3 regions of the Idiomarina sp. 29L genome follow, and region 1 is predicted to be linked to each of the others. Evidence: predicted binding sites of a transcription regulator. Region 1 holds the regulator's gene; each other region holds the start of a gene.
What was found. The regulator FliA, encoded in region 1, starts transcription of late flagellar genes. The targets are predictions, from matches to a motif close to CTAAAGNTNNNNNNNNNNNNGCCGATA.
Positions count from the first base shown of each region.

Region 2: the regulator FliA is predicted to act here: its motif matches at 8,890-8,916, upstream of pomA (flagellar motor protein PomA).
Region 3: the regulator FliA is predicted to act here: its motif matches at 6,374-6,400, upstream of EST55_RS01820 (VC2046/SO_2500 family protein).

Region 1 is NZ_SDJS01000001.1:56,309-66,930, forward strand. Features, by position in the region: gene flhA (flagellar biosynthesis protein FlhA) at 1-2,077, shown strand, start outside; gene flhF (flagellar biosynthesis protein FlhF) at 2,095-3,450, shown strand; gene EST55_RS00280 (MinD/ParA family protein) at 3,507-4,379, shown strand; gene EST55_RS00285 (RNA polymerase sigma factor FliA) at 4,372-5,097, shown strand; gene cheY (chemotaxis response regulator CheY) at 5,134-5,517, shown strand; gene EST55_RS00295 (protein phosphatase CheZ) at 5,531-6,280, shown strand; gene EST55_RS00300 (chemotaxis protein CheA) at 6,294-8,462, shown strand; gene EST55_RS00305 (chemotaxis response regulator protein-glutamate methylesterase) at 8,478-9,638, shown strand; gene EST55_RS00310 (ParA family protein) at 9,651-10,427, shown strand; gene EST55_RS00315 (chemotaxis protein CheW) at 10,431-10,622, shown strand, end outside.
Region 2 is NZ_SDJS01000003.1:219,117-229,738, forward strand. Features, by position in the region: gene EST55_RS08440 (ArsJ-associated glyceraldehyde-3-phosphate dehydrogenase) at 1-97, shown strand, start outside; gene arsJ (organoarsenical effux MFS transporter ArsJ) at 97-1,305, shown strand; gene EST55_RS08450 (SulP family inorganic anion transporter) at 1,578-3,068, shown strand; gene EST55_RS08455 (universal stress protein) at 3,083-3,931, shown strand; gene srmB (ATP-dependent RNA helicase SrmB) at 3,954-5,207, shown strand; gene EST55_RS08465 (VanZ family protein) at 5,204-5,536, opposite strand; gene thiI (tRNA uracil 4-sulfurtransferase ThiI) at 5,549-7,003, opposite strand; gene EST55_RS08475 (flagellar motor protein MotB) at 7,071-8,009, opposite strand; gene pomA (flagellar motor protein PomA) at 8,012-8,779, opposite strand; gene EST55_RS08485 (exodeoxyribonuclease VII small subunit) at 8,960-9,196, shown strand; gene EST55_RS08490 (farnesyl diphosphate synthase) at 9,193-10,080, shown strand; gene dxs (1-deoxy-D-xylulose-5-phosphate synthase) at 10,085-10,622, shown strand, end outside.
Region 3 is NZ_SDJS01000001.1:370,274-380,895, forward strand. Features, by position in the region: gene lpxA (acyl-ACP--UDP-N-acetylglucosamine O-acyltransferase) at 1-481, shown strand, start outside; gene lpxB (lipid-A-disaccharide synthase) at 521-1,666, shown strand; gene EST55_RS01795 (glutathione S-transferase family protein) at 1,753-2,703, shown strand; gene EST55_RS01800 (pirin family protein) at 2,700-3,530, shown strand; gene EST55_RS01805 (tetratricopeptide repeat-containing response regulator) at 3,527-5,170, opposite strand; gene EST55_RS01810 (NAD(P)H-quinone oxidoreductase) at 5,255-6,220, shown strand; tRNA gene EST55_RS01815 (tRNA-Tyr) at 6,239-6,323, opposite strand; gene EST55_RS01820 (VC2046/SO_2500 family protein) at 6,435-6,911, shown strand; gene xerD (site-specific tyrosine recombinase XerD) at 6,981-7,883, shown strand; gene EST55_RS01830 (thioredoxin fold domain-containing protein) at 7,939-8,649, shown strand; gene recJ (single-stranded-DNA-specific exonuclease RecJ) at 8,663-10,369, shown strand; one part of gene prfB (peptide chain release factor 2) at 10,409-10,483, shown strand; one part of gene prfB (peptide chain release factor 2) at 10,485-10,622, shown strand, end outside.

The DNA of each region.
Region 1 (10,622 bases):
TTTTGGTACGCCTTTAGCCATTATGGCCATTTTGGCGATGGTGGTGCTGCCTATTCCGGCAATGGTGCTGGATATTCTGTTTTCGTTCTCTATTACACTATCGCTAGTGGTTATGCTGGTTGCGGTTTATACCCAACGACCACTGGATTTCGCTGCCTTTCCGACAGTTCTGCTTATCGCCACAGTACTGCGGCTTAGCTTAAACGTGGCATCGACACGTATCGTTTTACTCGAGGGCCACAATGGGCCGGGCGCAGCAGGTAGCGTCATTGAAGCCTTTGGTAGTGTTGTCATCGGCGGTAACTACACCGTTGGTTTAGTGGTCTTCGCCATTCTCGTTATTATTAACTTCGTGGTTATTACTAAAGGTGCGGGGCGTATATCCGAAGTAACCGCTCGCTTTACGTTGGACGCCATGCCAGGTAAACAAATGGCCATTGACGCGGACTTGAACGCCGGCCTTATTAACCAGGAAGAAGCCAAACAGCGACGCAGTGACGTCACCCGGGAAGCTGACTTCTACGGCTCGATGGACGGTGCCAGTAAATTTGTTAAAGGCGACGCCATCGCCGGTATTCTTATTCTGCTTATCAACATTGTTGGTGGTCTGCTCATTGGTATGATCCAGTACGGACTGACCTTCGGTGAAGCGGTAGAAGTCTACACGCTACTGACCATTGGTGACGGCTTGGTCGCCCAAATTCCAGCGCTGTTACTGTCTGTTGCGACTGCAATTATTATTACCCGCGAAAATGACAGCAAAGACATGGGTGACGCAGTCGTTCTGCAGTTGCTCGACAACCCGAAAGTACTGGTTATTTCCAGTTCAGTATTGTTCGCTATGGGTGTTATTCCGGGCATGCCGCATTTAGCGTTTCTAAGCATGTCGGCGGTTCTGGCTGGCGCGGCGTATTTCAAACTGAAAAAGAATAAGGTCGAGCAGGGCGAACTGGTTGAAAAAGAGCAAGAGCAACAAGTTCAACAAGCACAACAAAAAGAGTTGTCCTGGGACGATGTACGCCATGTTGACACCATTGGTCTGGAAGTGGGGTATCGACTTATTCCTCTGGTAGACAAACAGCAGGGCGGCGAACTCCTATCTCGCATTAAAGGGGTGCGTAAGAAGCAGTCGCAGGAATTCGGCTTCCTGGTACCCGCGGTGCATATTCGGGATAACCTCGACTTAGGGCCGAACAGTTACCGAATTACCCTAATGGGTGTGACCATGGGTGAAGCAGAAATTCGTCATGACTGGGAGCTGGCTATTAATCCGGGTCAGGTCTTCGGGGAACTTGAAGGTGAAAAAACCACGGATCCGGCGTTCGGTCTGGACGCAGTATGGATACGCCCGGAGCAAAAAGAGCACGCGCAAACCTTAGGTTATACCGTGGTGGATGCTGCAACGGTAGTGGCCACTCACTTAAGTCAAATTGTCACGAATCACGCATCGCAGTTACTTGGTCATGAAGAAGCACAGGAGCTGTTGGATCGCCTGGGTCGCACGCATCCGAAATTGGTGGAAGGACTTATTCCTGACTTATTGTCACTGGGTAATTTTGTCAAAGTGCTGCAGAACTTGCTGGATGAAGGCATTGCTATACGCGATATGCGCACCATTGTACAAACCTTGGTTGAGTACGCTGGACGCAGTCAGGATCCGGATGTATTAACGGCTGCCGTACGAATTTCTCTGCGCCGTTTGATTGTTCAGGATATCTCAGAAGGCGAAACCGAACTGCCTGTCATAACTTTGGCGCCAGAGTTGGAACAGATGTTGCATCAGTCACTGCAGATGGCTGGTAACGACGGAAATCAGCAAGGTGCAGGCATTGAACCAGGTTTAGCCGAACGCTTGCAACAGTCGTTACGCGAAACGCATCAGCAGCAGGAAATGAACGGAGAGCCGTCTGTGTTGCTGACATCCGGGCTACTACGCTCAACGATGGCGCGATTTGCGCGCCACGCTACCGATGGTATGCGAGTGTTGTCGTATCAGGAAATTCCGGATGACAAACAAATTCGCATTGTCAGCTCAATTGGTGGACAACAAAACAGTGGTGAACAAACCGCTACCTAAGACAACGGGAGTCGCTTGTGAAAATTAAACGCTTTTTTGCAGAGGATATGCGTCGAGGCTTACAGCAGGTTAAAGAAACCTTAGGCGCTGATGCGATTATTCTATCCAATAAAAAGGTGAACGGTGGTATTGAATTAGTGGCGGCTGTTGACCCGGACGCACGAGCACCAGAAGCGGCTCCAGAGACCTCCGCAAATACTCAGGCACCAAAGCAAGAGTCGGAAGCACCGGCTCAGTCGTTGGCTGAATTGTTGCAGCGTCAAAATGCCGCGCCTTCGCAAACGTCTTCGCAAGCGGCAGAACAGATGACCGGTCAACCTGAAACGGCAGCAAAGCACGACGCTTATCACCAAATGGCGCATCAGGCAGCATCGGCTCAACAAGAGCCTTCACAAGCGGATGTCTTTCCTGAGCAAGTGAATACGCCGGACAGCAACGACTCGGAAGCAATCGCAGAGCTGCGCTCACAAGTGAAAGGTATTCGCCAGTTGTTAGAGCACCAGTTAAGCGGTCTCATGAAGCAAGAGATGGATCGCGAAGAGCCAGTGCGCGCCATGTTGATGCAACGACTTATGACGATGGGGTTGAGTGAACGCATCGCGGATCAGATTGCTTGTTTTATTCCTGAAAGCAGCTCAGACGAGGATGCCTGGGAGCAAACCATGCATCTGTTGGAAGGTCAGTTGAATACCACCAATGACGATATTTTGACACGCGGCGGTGCAGTGGCACTAGTTGGTCCTACCGGCGTTGGTAAAACCACCACTATTGCTAAGCTGGCGGCCCGTTACGCTCAGCGTCATGGCTCTGACAAAGTTGCTTTAATTACCACTGACACCTTCCGAATTGGTGCCAGTGAACAATTACAGACTTACGGACGTATTATTGGCTGTCCGGTAAAAGTGGCAAAAGATGCAAAAGAGCTAGCGGATTCATTACTGTCGCTACGTGATAAGAGCCTGATTTTAATTGATACGGCAGGTATGGGTCAGCGCGACAAGCGCTTAAGCGAGCAATTGGGTCAGCTTATCCAGAATACCCGCCTGAGAATTCGACCTTATCTGGTATTGTCGGCAACCTCACAAAGCCAAGTGTTAAATGACGCCGTTAAACAATTCAAAACACTACCTTTGTCGGGTTGCATTTTTACCAAACTGGACGAATGCTTAAGTTTAGGAGAAAGTATCAGTGTGGCAATTGAGTACGGCCTGCCGGTTGGATATGTCACCAACGGTCAGCAAGTACCTGAAGACATTAAAGTTGCCGATGCAAATTACCTGGTATCTGAAGCCGAGCGGTTAATGGACAAAAGCATTTGTTCCTCGGTATCAGACGTGCCAAAATCGTACTGGAATGCGGCGTTTTCTCGCTGAGTGAGCCGTTATACAATGACGCTGTTGTCGAAGATGTAAAATAAGAGATACGCCCGATGGATCAAGCAAGCGGTCTGCGAAGAATGAAACAGTCAAAAGTAAAAGTCATAGCAGTCACAGGTGGTAAAGGTGGCGTGGGTAAAACCAACGTCTCACTGAATATGGCCATTGCTATGGCGAAGCAGGGAAAACGAGTACTGGTACTTGATGCCGACCTTGGCTTGGCTAATGTCGACGTCATGCTGGGCTTGCGTGTTGAGCGCAACCTGTCTCATGTACTGAGCGGCCAATGCGAACTGGAAGATATTTTAATTGAAGGGCCAGGTGGCATAAAAATTGTCCCAGCGACCTCAGGAACCCGCTCTATGGTTGACTTGAGCGAGTCAGAGCACGCCGGTCTTATTCGGGCGTTTAGCCAACTGCAGGGAAACTACGACGTTCTTATTGTCGATACGGCGGCGGGTATTGGAAACACCGTGGTCAGCTTTGCCCGCGCTTCGCAGGATGTCCTTGTGGTTGTCTGCGATGAACCTACTTCAATCACCGATGCTTACGCACTTATTAAAGTGTTAAGTCGTGAACAAGGACTGTTTAAATTCAAAGTGGTTGCCAATATGGTTCGCAATATGCGCGAAGGGCAAGTACTGTTCAATAAGTTGACTAAGGTCACGGATCGTTTCCTCGATGTGGCATTAGAGTTAGCAGCGATAGTTCCTCACGACGAAAATTTGCGGTTGGCCGTTAGAAAACAACAACCAATGGTGTTGGCGTATCCCAAATCGCCGGCGTCACTGGCGTTTAAAGCATTAGCGAAGAAGGCTCTGGATTGGCCAATTCCTGCTCAGGCAGGAGGGCATTTAGAATTTTTCCTTGAGCAATTGATAACTTCTGCCGATAACGGGAGTAAGCGGGATGTTGCCAATGAATAAAGCCGCCGCTTATACCGCAACAGCCGACAACCGTAACGCTATTATTGAGCAGCATACGGGGCTGGTTAAGCGAATTGCGCATCACATGATGGCGAGACTACCCGCCAGTGTGCAAGTCGATGACTTAATTCAAGCGGGCATGATAGGCTTATTAGAAGCGGCACGGAATTTTGATAACAGCAAAGGCGCCAGTTTTGAGACCTTTGCCGGAATACGTATTCGTGGCGCTATGTTGGATGAAATTCGACGTGGTGACTGGGCTCCGCGCTCAGTTCACAGAAATCATCGCCGCGTACTAGAGGCCATACGGCAGGTAGAGAATGACACCGGTCGTGACGCAAAAGATACAGAAGTTGCCAGTAAGCTGGGCATGAGTCTGGATGAATATCACGCCATTTTAAGAGATGTGAGTTCGGGACGCATTATAGGTATTGAAGATTTAGGTGTTTCAGAAGACGCTCTAATGCCCGAGCAAGTGACAGGCTCAGCGTACGAGCCGCAGCGAGATGTTGAAAACGCAGCGTTTCATAAAGCCCTGGTATCGACAATTTCTTCGTTACCAGAGCGTGAAGCTTTAGTGCTTTCATTGTATTATGATGAAGAATTGAACTTGAAAGAGATAGGTGAAGTGCTGAGTGTGAGTGAATCTCGCGTCAGCCAAATTCACAGTCAGGCAATGGTGCGGCTCAAGTCGCGAATGCAGAATTGGGTTGAATAATTTTGGTGGTAATCGAGAGCCTCAGTGGAGGGTGCTTTGGATAAAAATATGAAAATTCTCGTTGTAGATGACTTTTCTACAATGAGACGAATCATTAAGAACTTACTTCGTGACCTTGGTTTTACGAATATTCAGGAAGCCGATGACGGCAACACGGCTCTGCCTATGTTGCAAAACGGCGATTTTGACTTTGTCGTGACCGACTGGAACATGCCGGGCATGCAAGGTATCGATCTGCTAAAAGAAATTCGTAAAGACGATAATCTGTCGCACTTGCCGGTACTCATGGTAACGGCGGAAGCAAAACGCGAACAAATCATTGCTGCAGCGCAGGCAGGTGTTAATGGCTACATCGTAAAACCATTCACCGCTGTGACGTTAAAAGAAAAGCTCGACAAGATTTTCGAACGCATTAGCTAAAAGGGCTATGACCATGTCTGATAAAGCCCATGATATTTCCCTCGAGCAGGCTAAAGAACTCGTGTCTTTGCTGGAAGAGGGAAAGCAGCAACAAGCCAATCAACTTCTGGAAGACGTATACAACCGTCGCAACGACAAACTGTTTACTTCAGTGGGTCAGCTGACGCGAGACCTCCACGAAGCATTGCAGGACTTCCAACTGGACCCTCGCATTGTGCAAATGACAGAAGATGATCTTCCTGATGCGCAAAACCGTTTACAGTACGTTATTCAAAAAACAGAAGATGCCGCGAACCGAACAATGGATGCGGTAGAGGCGTGTTTGCCGATGGCTGACGACATGCACCAGCGCGTTGAAAGTGTCATGCCGGTTTGGAATCGGTTGATGAGCAACGATATTGAGATAAATGAATTCAAGTCTTTGTGTCATGAGGTCGATGATGTACTTAAGCGCTGTGGTGAAAATATGCCACAAGTGCATGGGCTTATGACCGAAGTACTTATGGCTCAGGATTATCAAGACATTACCGGGCAGGTCATTCGACGAGTCATTCAATTGGTTGAAGACGTCGAGAAAAACCTCATTGAACTGTTAAAAATATTCGGCAAAGAAGAAGCACGCAGAGAAGCGGAAAAAGCTGAATCTTCAAAGCAGAAAAGTGCTAGTGAGGCAGAAGGCCCAATTATTGATGCCGATAAACGTGATGACGTTGTTGGTGGGCAAGACGAAGTGGACGATTTATTGTCCAGTTTAGGTTTCTAGGAGCATCAGTCGCATGAGCTTTGATATGGATGAAGACATACTGCAGGACTTTTTGATCGAGGCGGGAGAAATCCTCGAGCAGTTGTCTGAGCAGTTAGTTGAGCTAGAAAACGACCCAGAAAACAAAGATTTATTAAACGCGATTTTCCGTGGTTTCCATACCGTGAAGGGTGGCGCAGGCTTCCTGTCGCTCACTGCCTTAGTGGATACCTGCCACGGTGCTGAAAACGTGTTTGATACTTTGCGTAATGGTCAGCGCACGGTTACGTCAGACTTAATGGACGTGATCCTTCAAGCGCTGGATACTATCAATGCTCAGTTTGCACAGGTGCAAGCTCGTGAAGACATTAGCCCAGCCGATGACAAATTACTTGAGTTATTGCATAAGCTTAGCCAGCCAGAGTCTGAAGACGAGGCGCCTATCGAAGCACAGGCTGAAGAAGCTGAGCCAGAACCGGAACCCGAACCAGAACCAGAGCCAGAAGCACCCAAAGCGGAAGCGACCAAAAGCTCAGGCGATGGCGGCATAGACGAAATTCAGGATGATGAATTTGAAGCTTTACTTGATGAGTTGCACGGTGAGGGCAAAGGCCCAGGTGTTGGCAAATCAGATAAGAAAGCCGATGCGCCGAAAGCTGCGGCTGATAATGACAACGACGAAATTACCGATGATGAATTTGAGTCGTTGTTAGATGAGCTGCATGGCTCAGGAAAAGCGCCGAAAAGCGCTGAGAAGAAACAAGAAGAGCCAGCCGACAGCGATGAAATTACCGATGATGAGTTTGAGTCCCTGTTAGATGAACTGCATGGTTCTGGCAAGGCACCGACGAAGAGTGTGGATAACGGCAAAGAAGAAAAGCCAAAAGGTACGCCTAAGCCTGAGAAAAAGGCGGCGCCTAAACCAGAGCCAAAAGCCAAACCAGCTCCTAAACCTGCTGCAAAAGAAGACAAGCCTAAAGCTGCAGAGAAACCGGCTGACAAGAAGCCGGCAGCACCACAGCAACCGGCTGCGGAAACCACGGTTCGAGTCGATACCAAACGTTTGGACGACATTATGAACATGGTTGGTGAGCTTGTTTTGGTGCGCAACCGTTTATTGAGTCTGAGCAATTCGGACGACTCTGATAATGACGAAATGGGCAAAGCCATTTCAAACCTGGATGTTGTCACTGGCGACTTACAGGGCGCCGTCATGAAAACCCGTATGCAGCCAATTAAGAAAGTCTTTGGTCGCTTCCCTCGGGTAGTTCGTGACTTAGCACGCAGCCTGAAAAAAGAAATTAACTTAGAAATGTTCGGCGAAGACACCGACTTGGATAAAAACCTCGTTGAAGCGTTGGCTGATCCGCTGGTTCACTTAGTGCGCAACTCGGTTGACCACGGTATTGAAATGCCGGACGTTCGTGAGGCCAACGGTAAGCCAAGGGCGGGTACGGTGACACTGTCAGCCTCTCAGGAGGGCGACCATATCATGTTGTCGATCAAAGACGATGGCGCCGGTATGGACGCTGAAAAGCTTAAAGGCATTGCTATTAACAAAGGTATTTTAGATGCCGACGCAGCCGCACGCTTAAGCGACGAAGACGCTTACAACCTGATTTTTGCCGCCGGCTTTTCGACCAAAGAGCAAGTGTCTGATATTTCCGGCCGTGGCGTTGGTATGGACGTGGTAAAAACCAAAATCAGCCAGCTAAATGGTAGTGTCAAAATTCAGTCAGAGCTGGGTAAAGGTACTGAGTTACTGATAAAAGTGCCGTTAACCTTAGCTATTTTGCCGACCCTCATGGTGGCAGTAAAAGAGCAGACGTTTGCATTGCCACTGGCGGTTGTTAGCGAAATTATCGATTTGGATATGAAACGCACCAATACAGTCGATGGTCAGTTAACACTGATTGTACGTGACCGTGCTATACCGCTGTTCTTCCTTGAGCATTGGCTGGTGAGAAACCCAGACCGCTCAAGCCGCAATGAAAACGGCCATGTTGTGGTTGTACAGATTGGCAATCAGCAGGTTGGTTTTGTGGTCGATGCGCTCATTGGTCAGGAAGAAGTGGTTATTAAACCATTGGATAAACTGTTACAGGGCACGCCAGGTATGGCAGGTGCAACCATTACCAGTGATGGTGGTATTGCGCTGATTATTGACGTACCAAGCATGCTGAAGTATTACGCTAAACGATAACGGGACACACCGTTCATGACAGTTAAAGTTCTCGTAGTGGACGACTCGGCGTTTTTCAGACGCCGGGTAACCGAGATTCTGGAAGCACACTCAAATATTCAAGTCATTGGCTCGGCCAATAATGGCGAGGAGGCGGTAGCGCAAGCAAAAGCGTTAAAGCCTGACGTTATTACCATGGACATTGAAATGCCGGTGATGAACGGCATTGATGCGGTAAAAACCATTATGGGCAGCAACCCTTGCCCCATTTTAATGTTCTCGTCACTGACTCACGAAGGTGCAACGGCAACGCTAAATGCGTTAGAAGCTGGCGCTGCGGACTTCTTACCTAAGAAGTTTGAAGATATCGCTCGTAACCGTGATGAAGCGGTTAAAACGCTGCAAGATCGCGTACTGGCCATTGCCAAGCAACCCTCAGCCAGAACGCCGACAATAACGCGTACACCAACAAGTCGAACCGCTGAGCCGGCGAAACCGAAAGAGCCCGTGTCGGCGCTGGATCGTATTCGACAACGTAATGAAGAACGGCAAAGCCAGCGTCAAGCATCGTCTCGATTAGCAGATGCCGCCGGCTCTTTGAGCATTAATCGTGCGTATCAAGTTTTGGCGATTGGGACATCGACCGGTGGGCCCGTTGCATTGCAGAAAATACTAACGCAATTGCCGGGCAACTTTCCGTACCCCATTGTTATGGTGCAACATATGCCAGCGGCTTTTACTAAAGCCTTTTCTCAGCGCCTGGACGGGTTGTGTAAGATACGCGTGAAAGAAGCTGAGGATGGCGATGTATTAACCCCTGGCACGGCTTACTTGGCGCCGGGTGGCAAGCAATTAGTGGTAGAAGGTCGATCCGGCAGTGCCCGGCTGCGAGTCAAAGAGGACACCAGTGGCCGCGTTACGTATAAACCCAGTGTCGACTTAACCTTTGCCAGCTTATCAAAAGTGTATATGGGCAAGGTGTTGGGCGTTATTTTGACGGGGATGGGGGCTGATGGTCGTGAAGGTTCACGTATGTTGAAACAACAAGGCGCCACTATCTGGGCTCAGGATCAGGCCAGCTGTGTTGTTTATGGCATGCCGCAAGCGGTTGCCTCAGAGGGTATTTCAACGAAAAGTATTAGTTTGGATAATATGGCGCGCTCCATCATGAAAGAAGTCGGATACAGCGGCGTTTAATAAGGTGCGTATATGATTGTTTGGACGGTAGCTAACCAGAAAGGTGGCGTGGGGAAAACCACCACAACAGTCGCTCTGGCGGGGCTATTGGCTGAACAAGGTAAGCGAGTTTTATGTATTGACACTGACCCTCATGCTTCACTGACCTATTATTTTGGTTTTGATTCTGAAGAGCTGACTCACAGTGTTTTTGATGTATTCAGCGCTGGTAAAGACGTTAACCGCGAACTGATGCGCCAATGCATTTTGCCGACTGAGTTTGACAACCTTAATATTATGCCTGCGACCATGGCGTTAGCGACACTGGATCGAAAGCTTGGTACGCAAGGCGGAATGGGTCTGGTGTTAAAAAAAGGCTTAGCCTCTGTTGCTGATGAGTACGATTATGTGCTTATTGATGTCCCGCCGGTGCTTGGTGTGCTCATGGTAAACGCATTAGCCTGTTGTAATCGAGTGCTTATTCCGGTGCAGACGGAATTCCTGGCGTTGAAAGGTTTGGACAGAATGATGCGTACGCTTATGCTCATTCAGAAGTCACGTGGCGAAGAGCGACCATATACTATCATTCCAACCTTGTACGACAAACGAACCAATGCGTCATTACAGACGTATAAGAAGCTTGTTGGCCGGTACGGTAAGTCGGTTTGGAACGGCATGATCCCTATCGACACCAAATTCCGCGATGCGTCGAATGAACAGACACCACCATCACTTTATGCGCCGAAGTCGCGAGGTGTGCTGGCCTATCAGTCATTGCTTATTCACTTACAACAAATGGAGCTTCGCTAAGTTATGAACAGCAAACACTCCAGCAGTGAACAGGCAATGACCGAGTACCTCGATGCGTTACTGCTTGAGGATGAGGTGGTTGAGTTTGATAACGAGCCTGTGAAGAAACTGCTCGAGCAGGCGGCGCCGAAAATACAACAAGTGACCGAACAAGAGTCGGTGACTTTGAACAGAGATGAAGACTTATTGCCTTTA
Region 2 (10,622 bases), on a different contig from region 1:
GGTCATTAACGGCACACACATAAAAATTTATGCCTGGTACGACAATGAATGGGGTTATGCCAACCGTGCGGTTGAACTGGTGGAAAAAGTCGGCTAATGCTCAGTCAGCTGTCCCCGGCCATACGCCAATACTTAATTGTTACGGGTAATTATTGGGCTTTTACTCTGACTGACGGCGCACTGCGTATGCTGGTGGTGCTGCAATTCCACCAGTTGGGCTACAGTGCACTGGAAGTGGCCATGCTGTTCTTGTTCTATGAGTTTTTTGGTGTAGTTACCAACCTGTTTGGCGGCTGGCTGGGAGCTCTCTGGGGGCTCAACAGAACCATGAACATTGGGCTCGGTATACAAATTGTGGCACTTGCCATGCTACTGGTGCCCAGCTCTATGCTCACCGTCATTTGGGTGATGGCCGCGCAGGCCTTGTCCGGCATTGCCAAAGACCTCAATAAAATGAGCGCCAAAAGCACTATCAAACTGCTGGTGCCGGACGACAAGCAGGGTCAGCTATACAAGTGGGTAGCGATACTGACGGGATCGAAGAACACCTTAAAAGGCGTTGGCTTTTTCCTGGGCGGACTCCTGCTTACCTTAATTGGTTTTCAGGGTGCGGTACTGGCTATGGCGATAATGCTCGTTGTTGTCTGGACAGGCAGTTTAATCTTCCTGAAAAAGGAGTCCGGCAAGGCAAAGTTCAAGCCTAAATTTAAAGACATTTTATCCAAAAGCCGTCCTATTAATATTCTATCGGGCGCGCGTTTTTTATTGTTCGGTGCGCGCGATGTCTGGTTTGTGGTCGCACTGCCGGTATTCCTTGCCAGTCAGCTTAACTGGAATCATTGGCAGGTGGGCAGCTTTTTGGCCTTATGGGTTATTGGCTACGGTTTTGTGCAAAGCATTGCGCCTAAATTCACAAAAAGCAGCAAGGACGTGCCCAAAACTCAGGCGGTGGTATGGAACGCCCTACTGACGCTGAGCCCGCTAGCGCTTGCTCTGGCACTTTGGCAATACTTACCGATTGCTCAAAGCATTATTATTGGCTTAGGGCTATTCGGTATTTTGTTCGCCATCAATTCGTCGCTGCACAGTTATTTAATTGTGGCTTATTCACGCGCTGACGGGGTGTCGCTGGACGTTGGTTTTTATTATATGGCCAATGCTGCCGGACGCCTATTAGGTACGGTTTTATCTGGTTGGGTGTATCAGCAATGGGGGCTGGTTGCTTGCCTAATGATATCAACGCTGTTATTGGCGCTATCTACCATGGCGATTAGCTTGTTACCTGAGCGGGAGCAGAGTTTGTAGCCTGACATTTATGTCAGGTCAGATATCGCACCTGACATAAATGTCAGGCTACACTGGCGAGGAAAGCACTTGTAGTTGGCACATTTTATGCTAAAATTCGCGCTCTTTTTTTGACCAGCCTCAAACCATAAGGAGCCACCTACGTGCTGACGCGTATTACGCCACCCTAGCCGTCACTTCCTTGTCACAGGTGCGCAGTAGGCTGTTCACTGCTTTTCTGGCCATTCCGGCCGCTTTTATATGTGTTATTTAAAATTTGGTGTCATTTAACTATGTTGAAGTCTATCCAGCAGAACTGGTTTTCTAATATACGTGGTGATTTGCTCTCAGGTATTGTCGTTGCTCTAGCGCTAATTCCTGAAGCCATCGCATTCTCCATCATTGCCGGCGTTGATCCAAAAATAGGCTTATACGCTTCTTTCTGTATTGCTGTGGTTATCGCTTTTACGGGTGGGCGCCCGGGCATGATATCTGCCGCAACCGGTGCTATGGCACTGCTAATGGTCACTCTGGTCAAAGACCACGGGCTTGAATACCTGCTCGCTGCCACCCTATTGACCGGTGTGCTGCAAATAATTGCGGGCTATCTCAAGTTAGGAGACCTCATGCGCTTTGTGTCACGCTCGGTGGTGACAGGCTTTGTGAATGCTTTGGCTATTTTGATATTTATGGCTCAGTTACCTGAGCTGACTAATGTCACCTGGCATGTCTACGCAATGACCGCAGCCGGTTTAGCAATTATTTACGGATTCCCTTACATTCCGGTTATCGGAAAAATTTTACCCTCTCCGCTAGTTTGTATTGTGTCGTTAACCATTGTCGCGGTGTTTTTAGGTTTAGACATTCGCACCGTTGGTGATATGGGCGAACTTCCAGATGCATTGCCGATATTCTTATGGCCTGATGTACCTTTAAACTTCGAGACCTTAGCCATTATTTTCCCTTATTCTGCGGCATTGGCGGTTGTCGGTATTCTTGAATCACTGATGACGGCAACCATTGTTGATGACTTAACCGATACCTCCAGCGACAAAAACCGCGAATGTAAAGGTCAGGGCATAGCCAATATCGGTTCTGGTTTACTTGGCGGCATGGCGGGCTGCGCCATGATTGGTCAGTCGATTATTAATGTGAAATCGGGCGGTCGTACGCGCCTATCCACCTTGGTTGCGGGTATTTTCCTGCTGATTATGGTCTTAGTGCTGGACAATATTTTGGTACAAATACCCATGGCAGCGTTGGTTGCAGTCATGATCATGGTTTCTATTGGTACCTTTAGCTGGAGCTCTATTCGAGACTTGAAGAAGCATCCACTGTCGACCAATATCGTTATGGTGAGTACGGTTGCGGTTGTTGTCGCAACACACAACTTGGCATTAGGCGTTTTAGTCGGCGTGCTGTTAGCCGCCATGTTCTTTGCCAACAAAATCGGGCATTATCTGTATATTAAGTCGGATATTGATGCGGATGGCATTAAACGCACGTATCGCGTTGTCGGCCAGGTGTTCTTTAGCTCTTCTGAGAAGTTTCTCGCCGCATTTGACTTTAAAGAAGGTGTTGAACGGGTTGTTATTGACGTGAGCAATGCCCATTTCTGGGATATTACCGCCGTTGAAGCACTTGACCGTGCAGTAGTGAAGTTTCGCCGTGAAGGTGCTGATGTTGAAGTGGTTGGTCTTAACGAAGCCAGCGCTACGATTGTCGATCGGTTTGGTGTTCACGACAAACCAGAAGCGGTTGATAAATTAATGGGCGGTCACTAAAAAGGAATTCGATGATGAAACATGTTGTTGCTTGTATTGACGGTTCTGCCTCGACACAGTCAGTTTGTGACTACGCCAGCTGGGCGGCGCTGCGTTTAGACACCCCATTAACACTGTTCCACGTGTTGGATGAAGCGCGCTACCCGACTGAAACGGATATGACCGGCAATATTGGCTTGGGCAGTCGCGAAGCTTTACTGGAACAGCTCGCCGAACTCGACCAACAGCGCAGTAAACTGGCTTTAGAGCAGGGTCACCATATGCTGGAAAGCGCGAAAACCCGCGCTCAGGAAGACGGTGTCGAGCAAGTACACCTACGTCAACGTCATGGTGACTTAGCCGAATCGTTGCACGAAATTGAAGACTCTATGCGCCTGCTGGTCATGGGTTTACATGGTGAAAGCACAACCCGCACTAATCGCATTGGCAGCCAACTGGAAACCGTGGTAAGAACCATGCGTCGCCCTATTTTGGTGGCACCTGAAGAATTCACAGAACCGAAAAGTGTTATGTTGGCATACGATGGCAGCGATTCGTCACGCAAAGGCATACGCTTACTTGCTGAAAGCCCGATTTTTAAAGGTCTGCCTTTACACTTGGTCATGGTTGGCGCCGACACTAACGACAACCATGCGGCAATAGAGTCAGCGGCTAACCATTTACGGGAACTAGGTCACGACGTGCGCTTTGAAGTGCGCTCAGGAGAGGTTGAATCAACTCTTCACGCCTACCAGAATGAACACAATATTGATGTGCTGGTAATGGGTGCCTATGGTCATTCGCGCATTCGCCAGTTCTTGGTGGGCAGCACGACCACTAGCATTTTACAAACAACCAACTCAGCTCTGCTGCTGTTGCGTTAATTTGTTTTAAAGAGGAAAAACAATGGTCCCAGACTGGGAAGAGTTAGAACTGGATGATCGCTTAATTGGCGTTCTCAAAGCAGCCGATTTAAACAAACCGGCGAAAGTTCAACAGTTAAGTATTCCACAAGCGCTCGACGGCCGGGACTTGTTAGTGAGTGCGCCGACAGGCACCGGTAAAACCTTAGCGTTTTTATTGCCGGCGCTGCAGCACTTATTGGACTTCCCTCGCAAGCAACCAGGCCCGGCCCGGATTTTGGTGTTGGCGCCGACTCGTGAGTTGGCTGAACAGATTCACCAACAAGCGTCGCTGTTCTCTGAGGCTACCGGTTTGTCGTCGGTGGTGGTCACCGGCGGCATTAACTATGGAAGCCAGTTGTCTCAACTAGAAAAAAGTCACGATCTGTTGGTCGCAACGCCTGGCCGCTTGATGGATTTACTGGAGGCCGAACAGTACAACTTAGAAAGTGTTGAGTGGCTGGTCATTGATGAAGCTGACAGAATGTTGGATATGGGCTTTGCCGCTTCAGTAAAAGAAATGGCGTTGCAGGCCCGACACAGACAGCAGTCACTGTTGTTCTCTGCAACACTGGGCAGCTCTGGGGTTATTAAATTCTCCAAAGAGCTTTTAAATGAGCCCGAATACATCGACGTGCAACCACCCAAGCGCGAACGCGGTAAAATTGTTCAGTGGATTCATTTGGCTGACACCGATGAGCACAAGCGTAAACTTTTAATCTCATCCCTAAAGGACTTTAAAGGTCGTCAGTTTGTCTTTGTTCGCACTCGAGAGCGGGTGGAAATAGTCGCTAACTTCTTGCGCAGTGAATTTACTGATACCCGCAAGATTGTCACGCTAAGAGGTGACATGCCTCAGAATGAGCGCCAGCAAATTATTAATACACTGAAAGAGAGTCAGGATATTACTCTGGTTGCTACTGACGTGGCCGCGCGTGGGTTAGATATTGATGATATTTCGCTAGTTGTTAATTACGACTTACCCAAGCAAGCCGATGTGTATGTGCATCGTATTGGCCGGACGGCTCGCGGTGGGCAAAAAGGTACGGCTATTTCATTAGTCGAAGCACATGATGCATTGTTGCTCGGCCGGATTGAGCGTTACTTAGATACTCAACTCGACAGGCGTGTTATTGAAGGACTGCGCCCTCAGTACAAATTCCCGTCGACAAAAAAATCTAAGCCGAAGAAAAAGACAAAGAAACAGACAAAAGGGAAAAAGTCGGCTAAGCCAAAAAAACCTAAAAAGTCGCGCTAAGAGCGCGACTTTTTTCGTATGTGATGGAGCGCAAAGTAAGCAATAACGCCACAGGCGTCAGCTATCCAGTCATAGACATCGGCACCACGTCCAGGTGCATAACTTTGTGCAATCTCAATGGCCAAGCCATAGCAGGCCAAAAACAATAAAGACAACTTCGCTGACAATGCGAACGCTCTGTGAAAAGTCATCGCCAGCACGAAAAATATTCCAAAATGAACGAGCTTATCCAGGTAGGGAATACTCTGCGCGCCGGTGTTTGGGAATTGCCACAAAAACAGGACCGTCGCGACACTCAACAGAAGAAAAAACAGCAATCGTGCCAGCATAAATACGTCTCTTTAATCAGGCTTATAAACAGATACGTTGTTAAAGCCATTTTCGTGCAATAGCAACGCCTGCATACGGCTCATAATTCCCTGGTCACAATAGAGTAAATAGTCGCGACTCTGGTCTAATTCAGGAAACTTAGACGCCAATTTGAAAAACGGAATTTCGATGACATCCGCACTGACACTCAAAGGTGCCGCTTCAATTTCATCATCGTTACGAATATCTATGATGACACTCTGCTTGCTGAGTTCCGCTGTTGCATCCGGCATTTGCAATTCATTTTCAGTCTGTTCTGCAATGTCCTGCATACTCAATACATTGGATGCGCGCACAACCTGATCTAAAAGATCCGGGTTCAGCTTTGCTTCTTCCGCCTCGATAACGTCAGGCAAGGCTTTCACTGTCGGTTTATTAGAAATGACTCCACAGTACTCAGGAATCGATTTCGCTAACGGTTCAGTGCCTATTTTCTTCGCCTCGTCGACAATTTCTTGTTTGTCCTTAGTGATAAGCGGACGTAATACTAAGGCCGGTGTTGCCTGATCAATCACTCGCAGATTAGACAATGTTTGGCTGGAGACTTGACCCATTGCTTCACCAGTGACCAGCGCTTGCGCTTTAACATAATGAGCAACTTTTGATGCCGCCCGAAGCATTTGACGCTTAAGCACAACCCCCATTTGACCATTATCAACATTCGTCAGAATGTCATCAACGATGGGTGCAAAGTCGACACTGATAAATTTAATTGGATGCGATGAGCTGTATTTTTTCCAAAGGAAATAAGCAATTTGACGCACCGCCACTTCGTGAGCGTCGCCACCTAAGTTGAAAAAGCAGAAATGAGTACGGGCGCCACGGCGAATAAACTCATAGCTGGCAACGCCGGAGTCAAACCCACCACTTAGCAGTGACAACACCGTCTCTTGAGTTGGAATGGGGAAACCGCCAATACCATCAATGCGTTCACCAATAAGATGCACTACTTGATTGGTAATCTGCAGTTGTACTTCTTCATCTGGCCGAGTTAATTGCACACGAGCGTTTTCTGAATGCTTTAAAAGATAACCACCGATGTAGCGTTCAAGCTGCTGAGAATTAAATTCGTGCTTGCCTTGGCGTTTGACTCGCACCGCAAAACTTTTGCCTTGCAGGCGACGATTCCAGTGCTCACCAACGAGTTCAGCAATATCGTCAAAGGTCGTTAATGGCTGCTCAATAACTTCGGCAAACCAGGAAATTCCCGGAGTATGTCTCAGTGCCTCGCGTATCGCGTCGCGCGCGTCGTTGCTATCGGTCTCCGCCGCGACCTCAATACGATCCCACAGCCACTTAACATAAATGGACGAATGTATCGGTGCCAAAATTTTGCGCAAATTATTGGTTAACACCTTACCGTGGCGTTTTCGAACCGATGCGCTTTTAATGGTGATTTCGGCGTGCAGGCGGACAACAAACTTCATAGCAATATCATTTGGCTTTGTGAGAAAGTCGGCAATTATACGTGTCCTAAGCGCCAGAAACCAGCGCTTAGTCTATCACGTCAACCTGTTGCTCAGACTCGGCCGCTTTACCCTGCATCACCGATATTTCAACCCGACGGTTACGGCGACGATTCTCTTCAGAGTTATTAGGAACCAGCGGTTTGGTGTCTGAATACCCCATAACTACCATGCGGTCTTCACTGAAGTCATCCACCTTCATCATTTCTTCAGCTACGGCAACCGCTCGTTTACTGGAAAGATCCCAGCGTGAAGAGTAAATCTCTGACACAACTTGCTCGTTGTCACTGTGTCCGGAAATGGTAATTTCGCCCGGAATCTCTTTAAGTGCTGTCGCTACTTGCTGAATAATTGGGCGGAATTGCGGCTGTAAGAAAGCCGAGCCTTCCGGGAAAGAGCCTTGTTCACGAATGCGAATAATAATTTGCTGACCGTGCTGTTCCAGCTCAATAGTACCGGCTTTTATTTCGTTCTCGAGCTGTTGTTCAATGCGGCGCATGAGTTCTTGTGAAACCTGAGTCATGGCTTCAGTATTTTCAGACTCAGCCTGTTTTTCGTCTTCTTTACTATCGGCTTCCTGACCGCCACGCTCGGTTTGCTGACCGCCGGCAAAGTCGGACTGCCCTTCCTGAAACTCGAGCATTTGTTGAGTCATTTCAACGGTTTGCTGCTGAATGGTTTCTATTGGGGTTGGCTCAGGCCGACCAGGCCGAAATTCCTGAGCGATAACACTGGTTCCTTTGGGTATGTCTTTCACTTCAATTTTATTTTGCACGCCCAGGGCGTACTTCATCGAACCGGCTATCTGTTTAAACTTCAGCACGTCCATTTCGGAGAACGCCAACAGCAAAACGAAGAAACACATCAACAGCGTCATCAAGTCGGCGAATGTTGCCATCCACATCGGCAAGCCGATGGGCGGGCAGTCGCACTCTTCTTCTTCGTCTCTTACTGTCTCAGAGGCCATTCTTACTCTTCCTCGTCACCGTCACCAACGCGCTTTGATTCAGCCAGGTAGTTACGCAAAATACCTTCAATGACACGTGGGTTTTGCCCGTCTTGTATACCGAGTATGGCATCAAGAACCAACTGCTGATTCAGTTTTTCCTGCTCGGCACGCAACATCAGTTTGTTAGCGATTGGAATGGCGATAACGTTAGCCAAAAACGCACCGTAAAGTGTCGTCAACAAGGCAACCGCCATGGCCGGGCCAATGGCTTTAGGGTCATCCATATTAGACAGCATAGCCACCAAGCCAATAAGCGTACCTATCATACCCATGGCCGGTGCGACATCGCTCAGAATTTTGAAAACACGAGCGCCTTCTTCATGGCGCGCAAAACTCATTTTTATGTCTTTCGACAGCGTTGTTCTTACGACTTCTGCGTCGTGACCATCGACCAGCATGTCGACACCTTTACGAAAAAACTTGTTGGGAATTTCCGCCTCTTCCAGCGCCAAAAATCCACCTTTACGCGCAGCATCCGCCATTTCAACCGCCGTATCGATAAGTTCTTGCGGGTGCTCGATTTTGAAAAAGAAGGCTTTGACTAGGACTTTACCGGTACCCAGGAACTGGCTCAGGGAGAAGTTTGCGAGTGTAATAAAAAGGGAGCCACCAAAAACAATGAATACCGATCGTGTATCCATAAACAAACTGATATCGCCACCCAAAACCATTGCCATGACAACGAAGCCAATGGCGCCGATTATCCCAACGAGCGTTGCTATATCCACTCAGTGCTCCTCCCCAATTCACTTTTTGCCATTCAGCTACGCTCCATTCTTAAACAATAGCGCTGCTCTGACAAGCATCTTCTTGTTATGTTACACAGGAATAATGAGATCATCGGCTGACATTCGGGATTCTTTATCGGATAATTAGCCCTAACACACAACAATTGCGCAAGAAGCATTATGTCAGAACAACAAAAAGCCCCTTCATTTGAGCAGGCGCTAGAAGAGCTAGAGTCATTGGTTAATGAACTTGAGCATGGCGAATTGCCACTTGAAAAGTCGCTGGAAAAGTTTGAAAAAGCCATTCAATTAGCTCGTACCAGCCAACAACAACTGCAACAGGCTGAGCAAAAAGTTACGACACTCATGGCTGCTCAGGAAGGCTCTGCCGAGAATGATGACGGAGAAGTGATGTGAGCATTAATGCGTTAACGGCTGATGTGCGCGAGCAAGTCGACGCATTTTTGAAAAAACAGCTGTCTCGTCACTCCATTAACGAACCTTTGACCCGAGCGATGGAGCACGGTGCGCTGCTTGGAGGGAAACGCGTACGCCCCTATTTACTAATGACCATTGCTGATATCTGTCACGGTGATAAGCAGGCCGCTTTAACCGCTGCAGCGGCCATTGAACTCATTCATGCGTATTCGCTGATTCACGATGATTTACCGGCTATGGACAATGACGATTTAAGACGCGGCCAACCTACCTGTCACATAGCCTTTGATGAAGCGACCGCTATTTTAGCCGGCGACGCTCTGCAGACACTCGCCTTTGAATTATTGTCAGAATCCCCTTTAGGTGGGTTGAATGCAGACCGCCAGTTGTCTATGGTGAACGCATTGGCTCGTGCCAGCGGTAGTGCGGGTATGTGCGCCGGTCAGGCAATTGACTTACAAGCCACAGGCCAGCATGTTAATGAGACCGAGCTGGAGCACATGCACAAGCATAAAACGGGGGCGTTAATTGAAGCCGCTGCGATAATAGGCGTACTTTGTGGTGAAGAAAAAGCCCAAAAGTGGCAACCGCATTTTAAAGCCTTTGCGGCCCATTTGGGGCTCGCATTTCAAGTACAGGATGATATTCTCGACGTTATAAGCAATACTGAGTTGCTTGGTAAGCCCCAAGGGTCAGACACGGCAGCCGATAAATCAACGTACGTTCAACTATTAGGTGTCGGCGGGGCTCAGCAATACTTAAACTCGTTACATGAGAAAGCACTACTGTCACTCGCCGATATCCCTTACAATACGGCAAAACTCGAACAATTTTCTGATGTCCTGCTGAAGCGGGATCACTGAGCGAATGATACAAAATTACCCGTTACTCGATAAAATTAACTCTCCGGCTGATTTGCGTGAACTGTCACCCAATCAACTCACTGACCTATGCGCTGAAGTTCGTCAGTTTCTGCTGACCTCCGTGAGTCAAAGCAGCGGGCACCTGGCGTCAGGTTTAGGTACCGTGGAACTCACTGTTGCCTTGCACTACGTGTACCACACGCCAAATGATAAGCTGGTTTGGGATGTTGGTCATCAGGCGTACCCGCACAAGATTCTGACAGGTCGCAAAGATCAGCTGCACAGCATTCGCCAAAAGGACGGGTTACACCCCTTCCCATGGCGTGAAGAAAGCGACTATGACGTGCTTTCTGTTGGCCACTCGAGTACATCGATATCCGCCGCACTAGGGCTAGCTGTGGCCGCACAGCGTCAAAAGCGTGAACAGAAAGTGGTTTCCATTATCGGTGACGGCGCTATGACTGCCGGTATGGCCTTTGAAGCCATGAATCACGCAGGTGACATAAAACCGGATATGCTGGTTATTCTGAACGACAATGATA
Region 3 (10,622 bases), 310 kb from region 1:
GATTCAGGATAACAGCATCACTAAAATTGGTGACAATAATTTGTTCATGGCCTATGTGCATGTGGCACACGATTGCATGATTGGCGATAACAATATTTTTGCTAACCAAGTGAGTTTAGCTGGACATGTGCATATTGGTGACTGGGTTATTCTTGGTGGTATGACAGGCGTTCATCAGTTTTGTCATATTGGTTCCCATGCCTTTGCAGCAGTGAACTCCATTGTTGTACAAGACATTCCTCCGTTTGTGATGGCGCAGGGACATAATGCACGTCCCCGTACAATAAATGCAGAAGGACTGAAGCGTCGCGGCTATACGCCAGAGCAAATCCAAAATATCCGTCGAGCTTATAAGCTACTTTATCGGGCTGGACACACGACCGAAGAAGCGCTAGAGCACATTGAAGCCTTAAATGAACCTGCTTTGGATGGCTTTACTGACTTTGTTCGCCATAGCAGCCGTGGCATTATTCGCGGCTAATGTAGCCGAGTTTATCCACCGGTAATTAGCGATCTTGCAATGAAAGATAGCACTGCACGCCCTTTGAAAATAGCGCTGGTTGCCGGTGAACATTCCGGCGACTTACTTGGTTCAGGTCTTATCAAAGCGTTAAAGCAACGACACACCAACATCGAGTTTATCGGTGTGGGCGGACCGTTAATGCAGGAACAAGGCCTCGAGTCGTTTTTCCCGATGGATGACCTTGCCGTTATGGGCATTGCCGAAGTACTCAAGCAGCTTCCCAAGCTGCTTAAGCACCGAAAGCAGTTGGTTCAGTATCTTATTGATGAACAGCCCGATGTCATGGTGGGAATAGACGCACCAGACTTTAACCTTACGGTCGAAAAGCGTTTAAAGAAAGCCGGTATTCCTACCATACATTACGTCAGTCCCTCTGTATGGGCCTGGCGTGAAAACCGTATAAAAGGCATTAAGCAGTCGGTTAACCATGTATTGTGTTTGCTACCATTCGAAAAAGAGTTTTACGATAAGCATCAATTATCGGCCACCTTTGTTGGTCACCCCTTGGCTGATGATATCCCTCTTGAATGGAGCAAAAACGACGCAAGAAATGAGCTGAACATAGAGCCACACGGAAAGTACTTAGCTATTTTACCGGGTAGCCGTTCTGGTGAAATTGAGCGCATGGCTCCTGTGTTTTTAAATGTAGCGAAAAGCCTTGCTCAACGATATCCCGAGCTTAAGTTTGTCGCCCCAATGATAAGCAATCAACGTGCAGAGCAGTTTACTGAACTGGTCAAGCAACACACCCCGGAACTCGCAATAGATACGCCAATTGGTCATAGTCGTCTAACCATGGCGGCATCTGATTATTTACTGTTAACCTCGGGCACGGTTGCGCTGGAAGCGTTGTTAATAAAGCGTCCAATGGTTGTTGCATATCGCTTTCACTGGCTGAGTTATCAAATTATTAAGCGACTTTTTCATGCTCCTTTCTTCTCATTGCCTAATCTATTAGCGAGGCGCGAAATTGTTCCTGAGCTGGCTCAGGCTCAAGCGTCAGAAGACAACATTGAAAAAGAACTATCGAGCCTTATTGAGTCCGATAATCACGAGTTGTTAGAGCAGTTCACTCAGATACATCAGCAGCTTAAGGTCACCGCGAGTGAAAAGGCGGCGGATGTTGTTGAGTCCTTTCTATAATTTAGAATCTTAGCGCCGATAATCTAAACTCTTCTTTTGCCGTAATAACTTCTATTATTAGCGTAATGCTTTTAAAGGAGTTTATTATGGGTTTATTAGTTGATGGTCAGTGGCACGATAAGTGGTACGACACCAAAAAACATGGCGGTCGTTTTGTTCGTAGTGAGTCACAGTTTCGTTCGACCATAGAGAAGGGCGGCGAGTTTGAGCCTGAATCAGGGCGTTATCACCTTTATGTATCTTATGCATGCCCGTGGGCGCACCGAGCGCTCATTTTCAGAAAACTAAAAGACCTGGAATCACATATTGACGTATCCGTCGTTAAGCCACTGATGCTGGAAAATGGCTGGGAGTTTGGCGAAGCACCGCTGAATGAGCCTTTGTATGGTCTCGACTTCATGTACGAGTTGTATTTGAAAGCGGACAGCAACTACAGCGGTCGTGTCACCGTGCCGGTGTTGTGGGATAAAAAGAAGCAGACCATTGTAAATAACGAATCGGCGGAAATCATTCGTATCTTTAACTCGAGCTTTAACGAGTTAACAGGCAACACGGAAGACTTTTACCCACAGCAGTTACGCAGCGACATTGATAGTGTCAACGAGTGGGTCTATCACAGTATCAATAATGGCGTGTATAAAAGCGGATTCGCAACCACGCAGGAAGCGTATGAAGAAGCGTTCGATGAGCTTTTCACGGCGCTCGATCGTGTAGAAAGTATCTTATCGAAACAACGCTATTTAGCCGGCAATCAAATTACCGAAGCCGACTGGCGATTGTTTACCACGTTAGTACGCTTTGACGCGGTGTATTTTGGACATTTTAAAACCAACAAAAAACGTATTGTTGATTACCCGGCAATGTGGAATTACCTGCGAGAACTTTATCAGTATCCGGGCGTTAAAGAGACGGTGGTCATGGATCATATTAAAACGCATTACTATGCCAGCCATAAAACCATTAACCCGACGCAAGTGGTGCCGAAGGGACCCGATATCGATTTTGAACAGCCACATAATCGGGAGGCAATAAAGTGAGTGTCATTAAAAGCAGACATCGTGGTATGCCAGCGCAAGATGGTGCTGGCGTTAAACTGACCCGGGTCATTAATCAGCCGGGTTTGAGGCATCAGGATCCGTTTCTGATGCTGGATGAGTTTCGGTCAGACAACCCAGACGATTACATTGCGGGCTTTCCGCCGCATCCGCATCGGGGTTTTTGTACGCTAACCTACATGTTGGCAGGCACTATGGAGCACAAAGACTCGGCGGGTAACTCAGGAGAAGTTGAAGCCGGCGGTGTGCAATGGATGAAGGCGGCTAGAGGTATTATTCATGCAGAAATGCCAAAACAGGTCGAAGGCCTTATGTGGGGCTTTCAGTTGTGGGTTAATTTGCCTTCGGCAGAGAAAATGAGTGACCCTGAGTGGTTTGACTTTCCGTCAGCAAAAATTCCGGAAGTGCAAACTGGTGGCACAACACTGCGCTTAATTGCAGGCAACTATGCCCAGGAAGTGGGACCGGTATCTTTACCCGGACGCGACTTTTTCATGGCCGATGTAAAGTTGCATGGCGAATTTGAATTAAAGTCCCAGCAGCAGGAAAAGCGCTTGGCCTATGTTTACGAAGGTGAGCTGGAATTAAATGGCGAAGCCGTGTCTCGTGGTGAGCTATTGCAACTTGACAGCACCACCGATTTGGCTCTTAAAAGTGGTTCGGGAGCCGGGCTTATTGTGCTGGCTGCAAAACCTATTAACGAGCCTATTGCACAGTACGGTCCATTTGTTATGAATACGTCTGACGAGTTGGACACCGCAATAAAAGACTATCAAAGCGGAACGTTTGCAGCTAATCAGAAGCTTTAGCGCAGACCCAGCTCTTCGGTTTCTTCAAGCAACTGTTCGTAACGTTGTGTATGACTGCCGGAGAGCTGCAACCCTTCAAGAACTTTAAAGCAGTGCTCACATTCTTTCTTCAGAGTGGTTTTATTGGCACTGGGATTTTCTTCCGTAAAGCGAACTGCGGCCTGAATAAAGTTCAGCGCAGCACCGCTATTGAGTGGTGCCAGCTCCATCGACTGGCGAAAGTCGTTCAGCGCTTGTTGATAAATACCGGCTTGATACGCTTCAGCACCTTGCCGATGTATTTTGAAGAATTCGTCTTGCTGTTTTTGAGCCGCCGCCATGCGAGATTTGAGAATTTTCAGCGTATAACTATCGAGTTTTACTCTTTCTGCTTGTTGGCCGGCTAGCATATTGGCTTTTTCGTATTCGCCAACGTCAAGTAATACAGCAATAACGTCGGGTAGCAAATTCCGGTCAATCTCACGGTTGTTAGCCAAATCCTCGCCGACCACTTCATTTAAGCGGTGCTGTGCCTCGCGCAAACGCCCGTTGAAGGAATCAATACGGGAAAGGAGAATCGCTTCCAAGTCTTCAAAGGAAATGTCGGCGTGCAGTAAATGTTCATCATAACGCGCGCGCTGAAGCTCCATCGTAGCCTCAGTCTGATACTTGCTGATTTGTTGCGGTGTGTCGCTGTTTTCGGCCGCATCGAGAATACTACGTAGGTAGTTACATAAATGCTCAGCATTACGAAACACCGATTTGCGCGCTATTTGTAACACGTTATTCATGGCCTGTTTGGCTAAGTCAAAGTCGCCGTTATCGCGAGCAATGTGGGCCAGTCGGGTTTGTCTGTCGATTGAAAATGGCGCCATAGTAATGGCATCGCGAGCACTGTTAAGTGCTTCCTCAAGCTGTTGTTGCTGTAAATAACATTCGGTTTTTAAATCCTGTGCTTCTATCGCGTGAGGCATCCGTTTAAGAATATGGTTAATAATATTCAGTGCCTCTTCCGGCGAATTCTGTAGCAACCGAGTTTCAGCAAGTTTTAAAAACACCCAACTATGAGAGTTATCTTCCAACAGCTCTTTTATGGCCTTTTCTGCTTCGCGTAGCTGACCGGTTTTATTGTAGAGCTCTATTTGCAGTTTGCGGCAGTAGTTACTGTAGCGGCTGTTCATCGCAATGTGCTTTTCGCAGGCTTTAATACAGTCTTCGTAATTATGAGAGGTGAGGGCCTGAAACACGTCTTTTAACCACATGCGACGCTTATAAGCACGAGTAAGACGGGAACGCAGAACCCGGTGTGAGAATGGTTTCATCAAATAGTCATCGGGCTGAAGCTCAAGGGCGCTCAGCACCATAGGCCTTGAATTGTCGCCGGTAATGATAAAGAACAGAGTATGTGGCTTCATCAGCCCACGCACTTGCAACTCTTCTAACACCTGACGGCCATTTTTACCCGAGCCAAGGTTGTAATCGACTAACAGAATGTCGTGTGGGTTTTTTACGTAAGCGGCAATACCCGCTTCCCCTGTACTTTTGACCTGGACCTCTTTTGCACCCAAATTGAGCAGTGACCCTTTAAGCATGACTTGAAAGGGCTTCTGATCATCAATCAGTAGCACACGCTTGTTATTGAGCTCCAGAGTTTTATCCATTCTTGTGGCAGGCACCTTTAATTAATCACTTAGCAACAGCATACTGTCTAAATACAACAATGTTAAGCAGCAACAGGATGATATATGCAAGCTTTACAACTGTCTGAAGGAAAAGTGCACTGGTCTGAAGTGCAGCCATTACCACAGCCTGCCGGTAATGAGGTTACTGTCAAAGTGTCGAGCGTCGGTGTGAACCGAGCGGACTTAATGCAGATAGCAGGCAAATATCCACCGCCTCCGGGGGCATCTGACATACCTGGTTTAGAGGTCTCAGGCATTGTCGCAGAGGTTGGCAGCAGTGTGAGTAGTCTGCAAAAAGGGCAACGGGTTGCTGCTTTGTTGGCCGGCGGAGGTTTTGCTGAATACGTTAATGTGCCAGCTGAACAAGTGCTCTTGGTACCTGGTAACTGGACGGATGAAATGGCCGCAGGTTGGCTGGAAACCTTCGCTACGGCCTATTTAAATGTCTTTATGCTGGCAAATCTGCAACCGAAGGAGTCGGTTATGACACACGCCGGGGCAAGTGGTGTCGGGTCGTCGCTTATCCAATTATGCAGAGAAAGCGGCAATCCAATAACAGCTGTTGTTGGCAGTTCTGATAAAGAGATCTTTTGTAAAGAACTTGGCGCCACGGACACTATTAATCGTTACCAGCAGGACATTATTGAAACCATGAAGGATATTGGCGGTGTCGATGTGGTGCTGAATCCAGTAGCAGGCGACTCCATCGGAAAAGATCAGCACTATTTAAACCAAGACGGTCGTATCATTCTTATTGGTTTGATGGGGGCGCGCGAAGGCACGGTTGATTTTGGGCGTATGCTTATGAAGCGGCAACGCATCATAGGCTCTACGCTGCGTTCCTTAGCGCCAGAGCGCAAAGGTGAAATACTGACACAAATGTGGCAGCAGTTTGGCCCTCAGTTTACGAGTGGTGCAATACAGCCAGTTATTGATAAAACGTTTGAGCAGACGGACATTCAGCAAGCACTTGATTATGTTGCTGCGAATAAAACACAAGGAAAAGTTGTCGTGAAAATTGACCGGTAAGTCGGGAGAGATGAAAAGTGGTGGAGGGGGCAGGATTCGAACCTGCGAAGGCTGAGCCGTCAGATTTACAGTCTGATCCCTTTGGCCACTCGGGAACCCCTCCACTTAAGAGGCGCGTATAATAACAGCCAGAGCTGAGCTGTAAAGAGAAAACTTAAACTTTCCTGACTTTGGACGATAACAAGAATATCTCAGGTTATTTTCTAAGGTCAGTATGAGCCAAGTTCAGTCGGTTCAGCACAGAGCATCGGACATTTTTGAGCAACACGCGAGTGAAGCCGTTAATCACGGCTTCGCCGGCGAGTTTGCTTATTGGGTGTCGGTGTTGGGTGCTGCCCCGGTCATTGAGGATAGCCAATACGACCAAACAAACTGGCAACGAACCATTGGTGCTGCCCGAGCTCGTCCTTTAGAGCCGACTGAAAACACGGTTTTAGCCAGCGGTATCTATAAGTCAGTCAGCCAACTGTCTGACTTTAAGCTTCAGGATGCCACACACCCTCAGCCGCTTGTGCCGGACGCAAGCCCTGACCGCTTGCCTATTGAGTTGCTTCATAATTTAGATTGGCGTGTGCGACAGCGCATTGAAAAGAAAAAGTCAAAGCAAGAAGAATCAGAGCTGAACGATTATCGAAAGCGCGGGCCGGCTGGACTGTACGATGTTCTGCAAAAGTTGGGCGTTACGCACTAAGCATTTCATCGTTTCTCTACTTCGGGCATAATGACTTTGATGTTTCGCAACCAATAGTCTTGCAGCCACATGAAGCAACTACCTCCAGAAGACGAAGAGCGTATTGATGCGTTTACTGAGCATTTATGGCTGCATCATGGCGCGAGTGAAAACACCCAGGCGGCTTACCGTAGTGACTTACGCCGATTCTGTGAGTACCTGCTTCCCAAAAAAACGACGCTACTTGATGTTGATGAATTAACCCTTCAAGACTACTTGCTGTGGCGCCGCACTCAGGGACTATCGCCTCGCAGTACTTCTCGTTTTCTAAGCTCGGCAAAGAAATTCTTTCAGTTCGCAGTAAAGCAGCAATGGGTATCGCATAACCCTACCGCTAAGTTAAAACGCCCAAAGCTTCCACAGAGTATTCCGCATTCATTAAGCGAGGCAGACGTTGAAAACTTATTGCAGGCACCGGAAGTTGATACTGCTATAGGTCTTCGCGATCGCACGATGCTGGAAGTGTTGTATGCAACCGGTTTGCGTGTCACTGAATTGGTTCGCTTACAATATGATCAGGTAAGCCGACAGCAAGGTTTGGTGCGGGTGGTTGGTAAAGGCGATAAAGAGCGACTGGTTCCGTTAGGCGAAGAAGCGTTGGAATGGCTGGAGCGCTATTTAAAACACGGTCGCACCGAACTGACAGACAAGCAAAGCCCCTGGGTGTTTGTGACTAAGCGAGGCTCATTATTGACTCGTCAAGCGTTTTGGTATCGGTTACGACATTACGCAGAAACCGCAGGCATATACGCTCATTTATCGCCACATACGTTACGTCATGCGTTCGCCACTCACTTACTGAACCATGGCGCCGACTTAAGGGTCTTACAGTTGCTATTAGGACACAGTGACTTGTCGACGACCCAAATCTACACGCAAGTTGCAAGAGAGCGCCTGCAAGCCTTACACGCACAGCACCACCCGCGTGGGTAATTGCATTTTGAGCGGTAACAGGGTAGGGTTCGGTCATCCATAATAAGAGGTATTTATGCAGTACTTGACGTCGTTATTGGCAATATTTGCGATCAGTTATTCGCTGTTTTTAACACCAGTGTTCGCTGACGAACTGGACACTCGCTATTTAAATAGAATTGGTATTGAAGTGATTTCGACCGAGCCGGGTGAAATCGACGGTTATGTTCGGGCGGTAACCAATCAGGGAATGTTCTATATTTCTAAAGACGGCAAAAGGCTTCTTAGCGGTAATGTGTTCGATATCACCCAGGCAGAGCCAGAGAACCTGACGGAGCAGGGCATGGCGTCGATTCGAAAAGAAAGGCTGAAGGACTTCATCGACGACATGATTGTCTATGAAGCGGATGACGAAAAATATAAAGTGACGGTATTTACCGACACAACGTGTAGCTACTGTCAGAGGCTTCATGAAAACCTCGACAGTTACTTAAACGCGGGTATCACGGTTCGATATTTGGCGTTTCCTCGTGGGGGCTTGGACAGTAAAGGCGGTCAGGAACTGCAAGCGGTTTGGTGCGCAGACGACAAAAAGGCTGCAATAAGTGCTTTTAAAGACGAAGAAAGCTACCGTGGCAATAGCTCATGTAATAACCCGGTTGAAGCGCATTATGCTTTGGGTAAGTCGTTTGGTGTCACCGGGACGCCAGCAATTATTTTACCCGATGGCCGTTTAATTCCAGGTGCCGTGCCCGCCCGTCGCCTGTTGTCTGAATTAAGAAAGTAGTTCAGCAGTTACAATGACAGATTACACAATACGCCGTTACTCAACGGTCAGTGACGAGTTTCTGCCGCACAATGTGCCGCCATTGCTGCGGCAAATTTATGCACGCCGCGGTGTCAGTAACGAACAAGAACTTTCTCTTAAAGCTGCCGGGCTCACGCACTTTTCAAGTTTAAAAGGTATTGATTCTGCGGTTAATATCTTAGCAGATGCACTTGAAAAACAGTCACCTGTTTGTATTTGCGGCGACTTTGATGCTGACGGTGCGACCAGTTCAGCGCTTATGGTGTCGGCCCTAACTGCTTTTGGTTTCGCGCACGTTGGGTATCGTGTTCCCAATCGAATGACTGACGGCTATGGGTTGTCGGTATCTATGGTGGAAGAACTCGCCGCTAAAGACATTAAAGTTATTGTCACCGTTGATAATGGCATAGCGGCTCACGAGGCCATTGAACGGGCCAATGAACTGAATATGAAAGTGATTGTTACCGATCACCATTTACCCGCGCAGACTCTGCCTAATGCAGACGCTATTGTGAATCCAAATCAGCCCGACTGCTCGTTTCCCAGCAAAAACTTAGCCGGCGTTGGCGTTGCCTTTTATGTACTGCTGGCGTTGCGCGCCCATTTAAGAGAGAAACAGCCGACGCCAAATTTAGCAGATTGGCTCGATTTGGTGGCGCTAGGGACCGTGGCAGATGTTGTGCCTCTGGACTACAACAACCGGATTTTGGTCCATCAGGGGCTTGCACGAATAAAGCAGGGTCTTTGCCGTCCGGGCATTCAGGCACTGCTGGACGTATCTAATCGCAATGCCGCGCAGCTTAATGCCAGTGATTTGGGTTTCGCGTTGGCACCTAGAATTAATGCGGCAGGGCGGCTGGATGACATAAGCTTGGGGATTGAGTGTCTCTTGGCAGAAAAGGAGCACGCACAGCGGCTGGCGCAGCAGCTGAACGAGCTTAATCTGCAGCGCAGAAATATTGAATCCGATATGCGGGAGCACGCTGAGGCTGTCGTTGCAAAATTGCAGTTCGATACTGGCCAGGTTCCTGACTTAGTGACCTTGTACCAGCCCGACTGGCATTCTGGCGTTATCGGTATTGTTGCCGGCCGAGTGAAAGAGCAGGTAAATCGTCCGGTTATTGCGCTGGCGCATGAAGATGATGAAGTATTGAAAGGTTCTGCACGTTCTGTCAGTGGTTTGCATATGCGAGATTTGCTTGAGCGCATACATACGCTTGAACCTAATATTATGGAACGCTTTGGTGGTCACGCGATGGCAGCAGGTTTAACCTTAAAGAAAAGCAATTTAGAGCGGTTTTCGGAGCTAGCTCAACAAGTTGCCGGGGAGTGGCTGACGGAAGAGCAAAAGCAGCGTGTTTATTGGTCTGATGGAGAACTCACTTTATCAGAATTGTCGATAAACAATGTTGATATGTTGCAAAATGCTGGTCCCTGGGGGCAGCATTTCCCGGAGCCTATGTTCGACGGAGAGTTTGAAATAGTTGACCAGCGTATTGTTGGTGAGAAGCACTTAAAATGTGTGCTTAGGCACCCCCAGGGCGATGTGTTAGATGCGATTGCATTTAATGTCGATACCAACAAATGGCCGAATAATAGTGTCCAGCGCGTTGAGTTGTTATACAAGCCGCAATTAAATCACTTTCGTGGTAAAACTTCTGTGCAGTTGCTGGTAGAGCAAATTCGCGCAATACGTTAAACTACGCCCCTTTCAAAATTCAAAGAATTAGGTAGTCGAATGTTTGAGACCAACGCAACCTACAACAACATAAAAGAAATGCGTGAGCGTAGTGATGCGCTTAGGGGGTATCTTTGACTATGATGCTAAAGTAGAGCGTCTGGAAGAAGTTACCCGTGAAATGGAGCAGCCCGATGTCTGGGATGATCCGCAAAAAGCGCAAGCTCTGGGAAAAGAGCGAGCCAGTCTTGAACAAGTCGTTGAAACGTTAGAT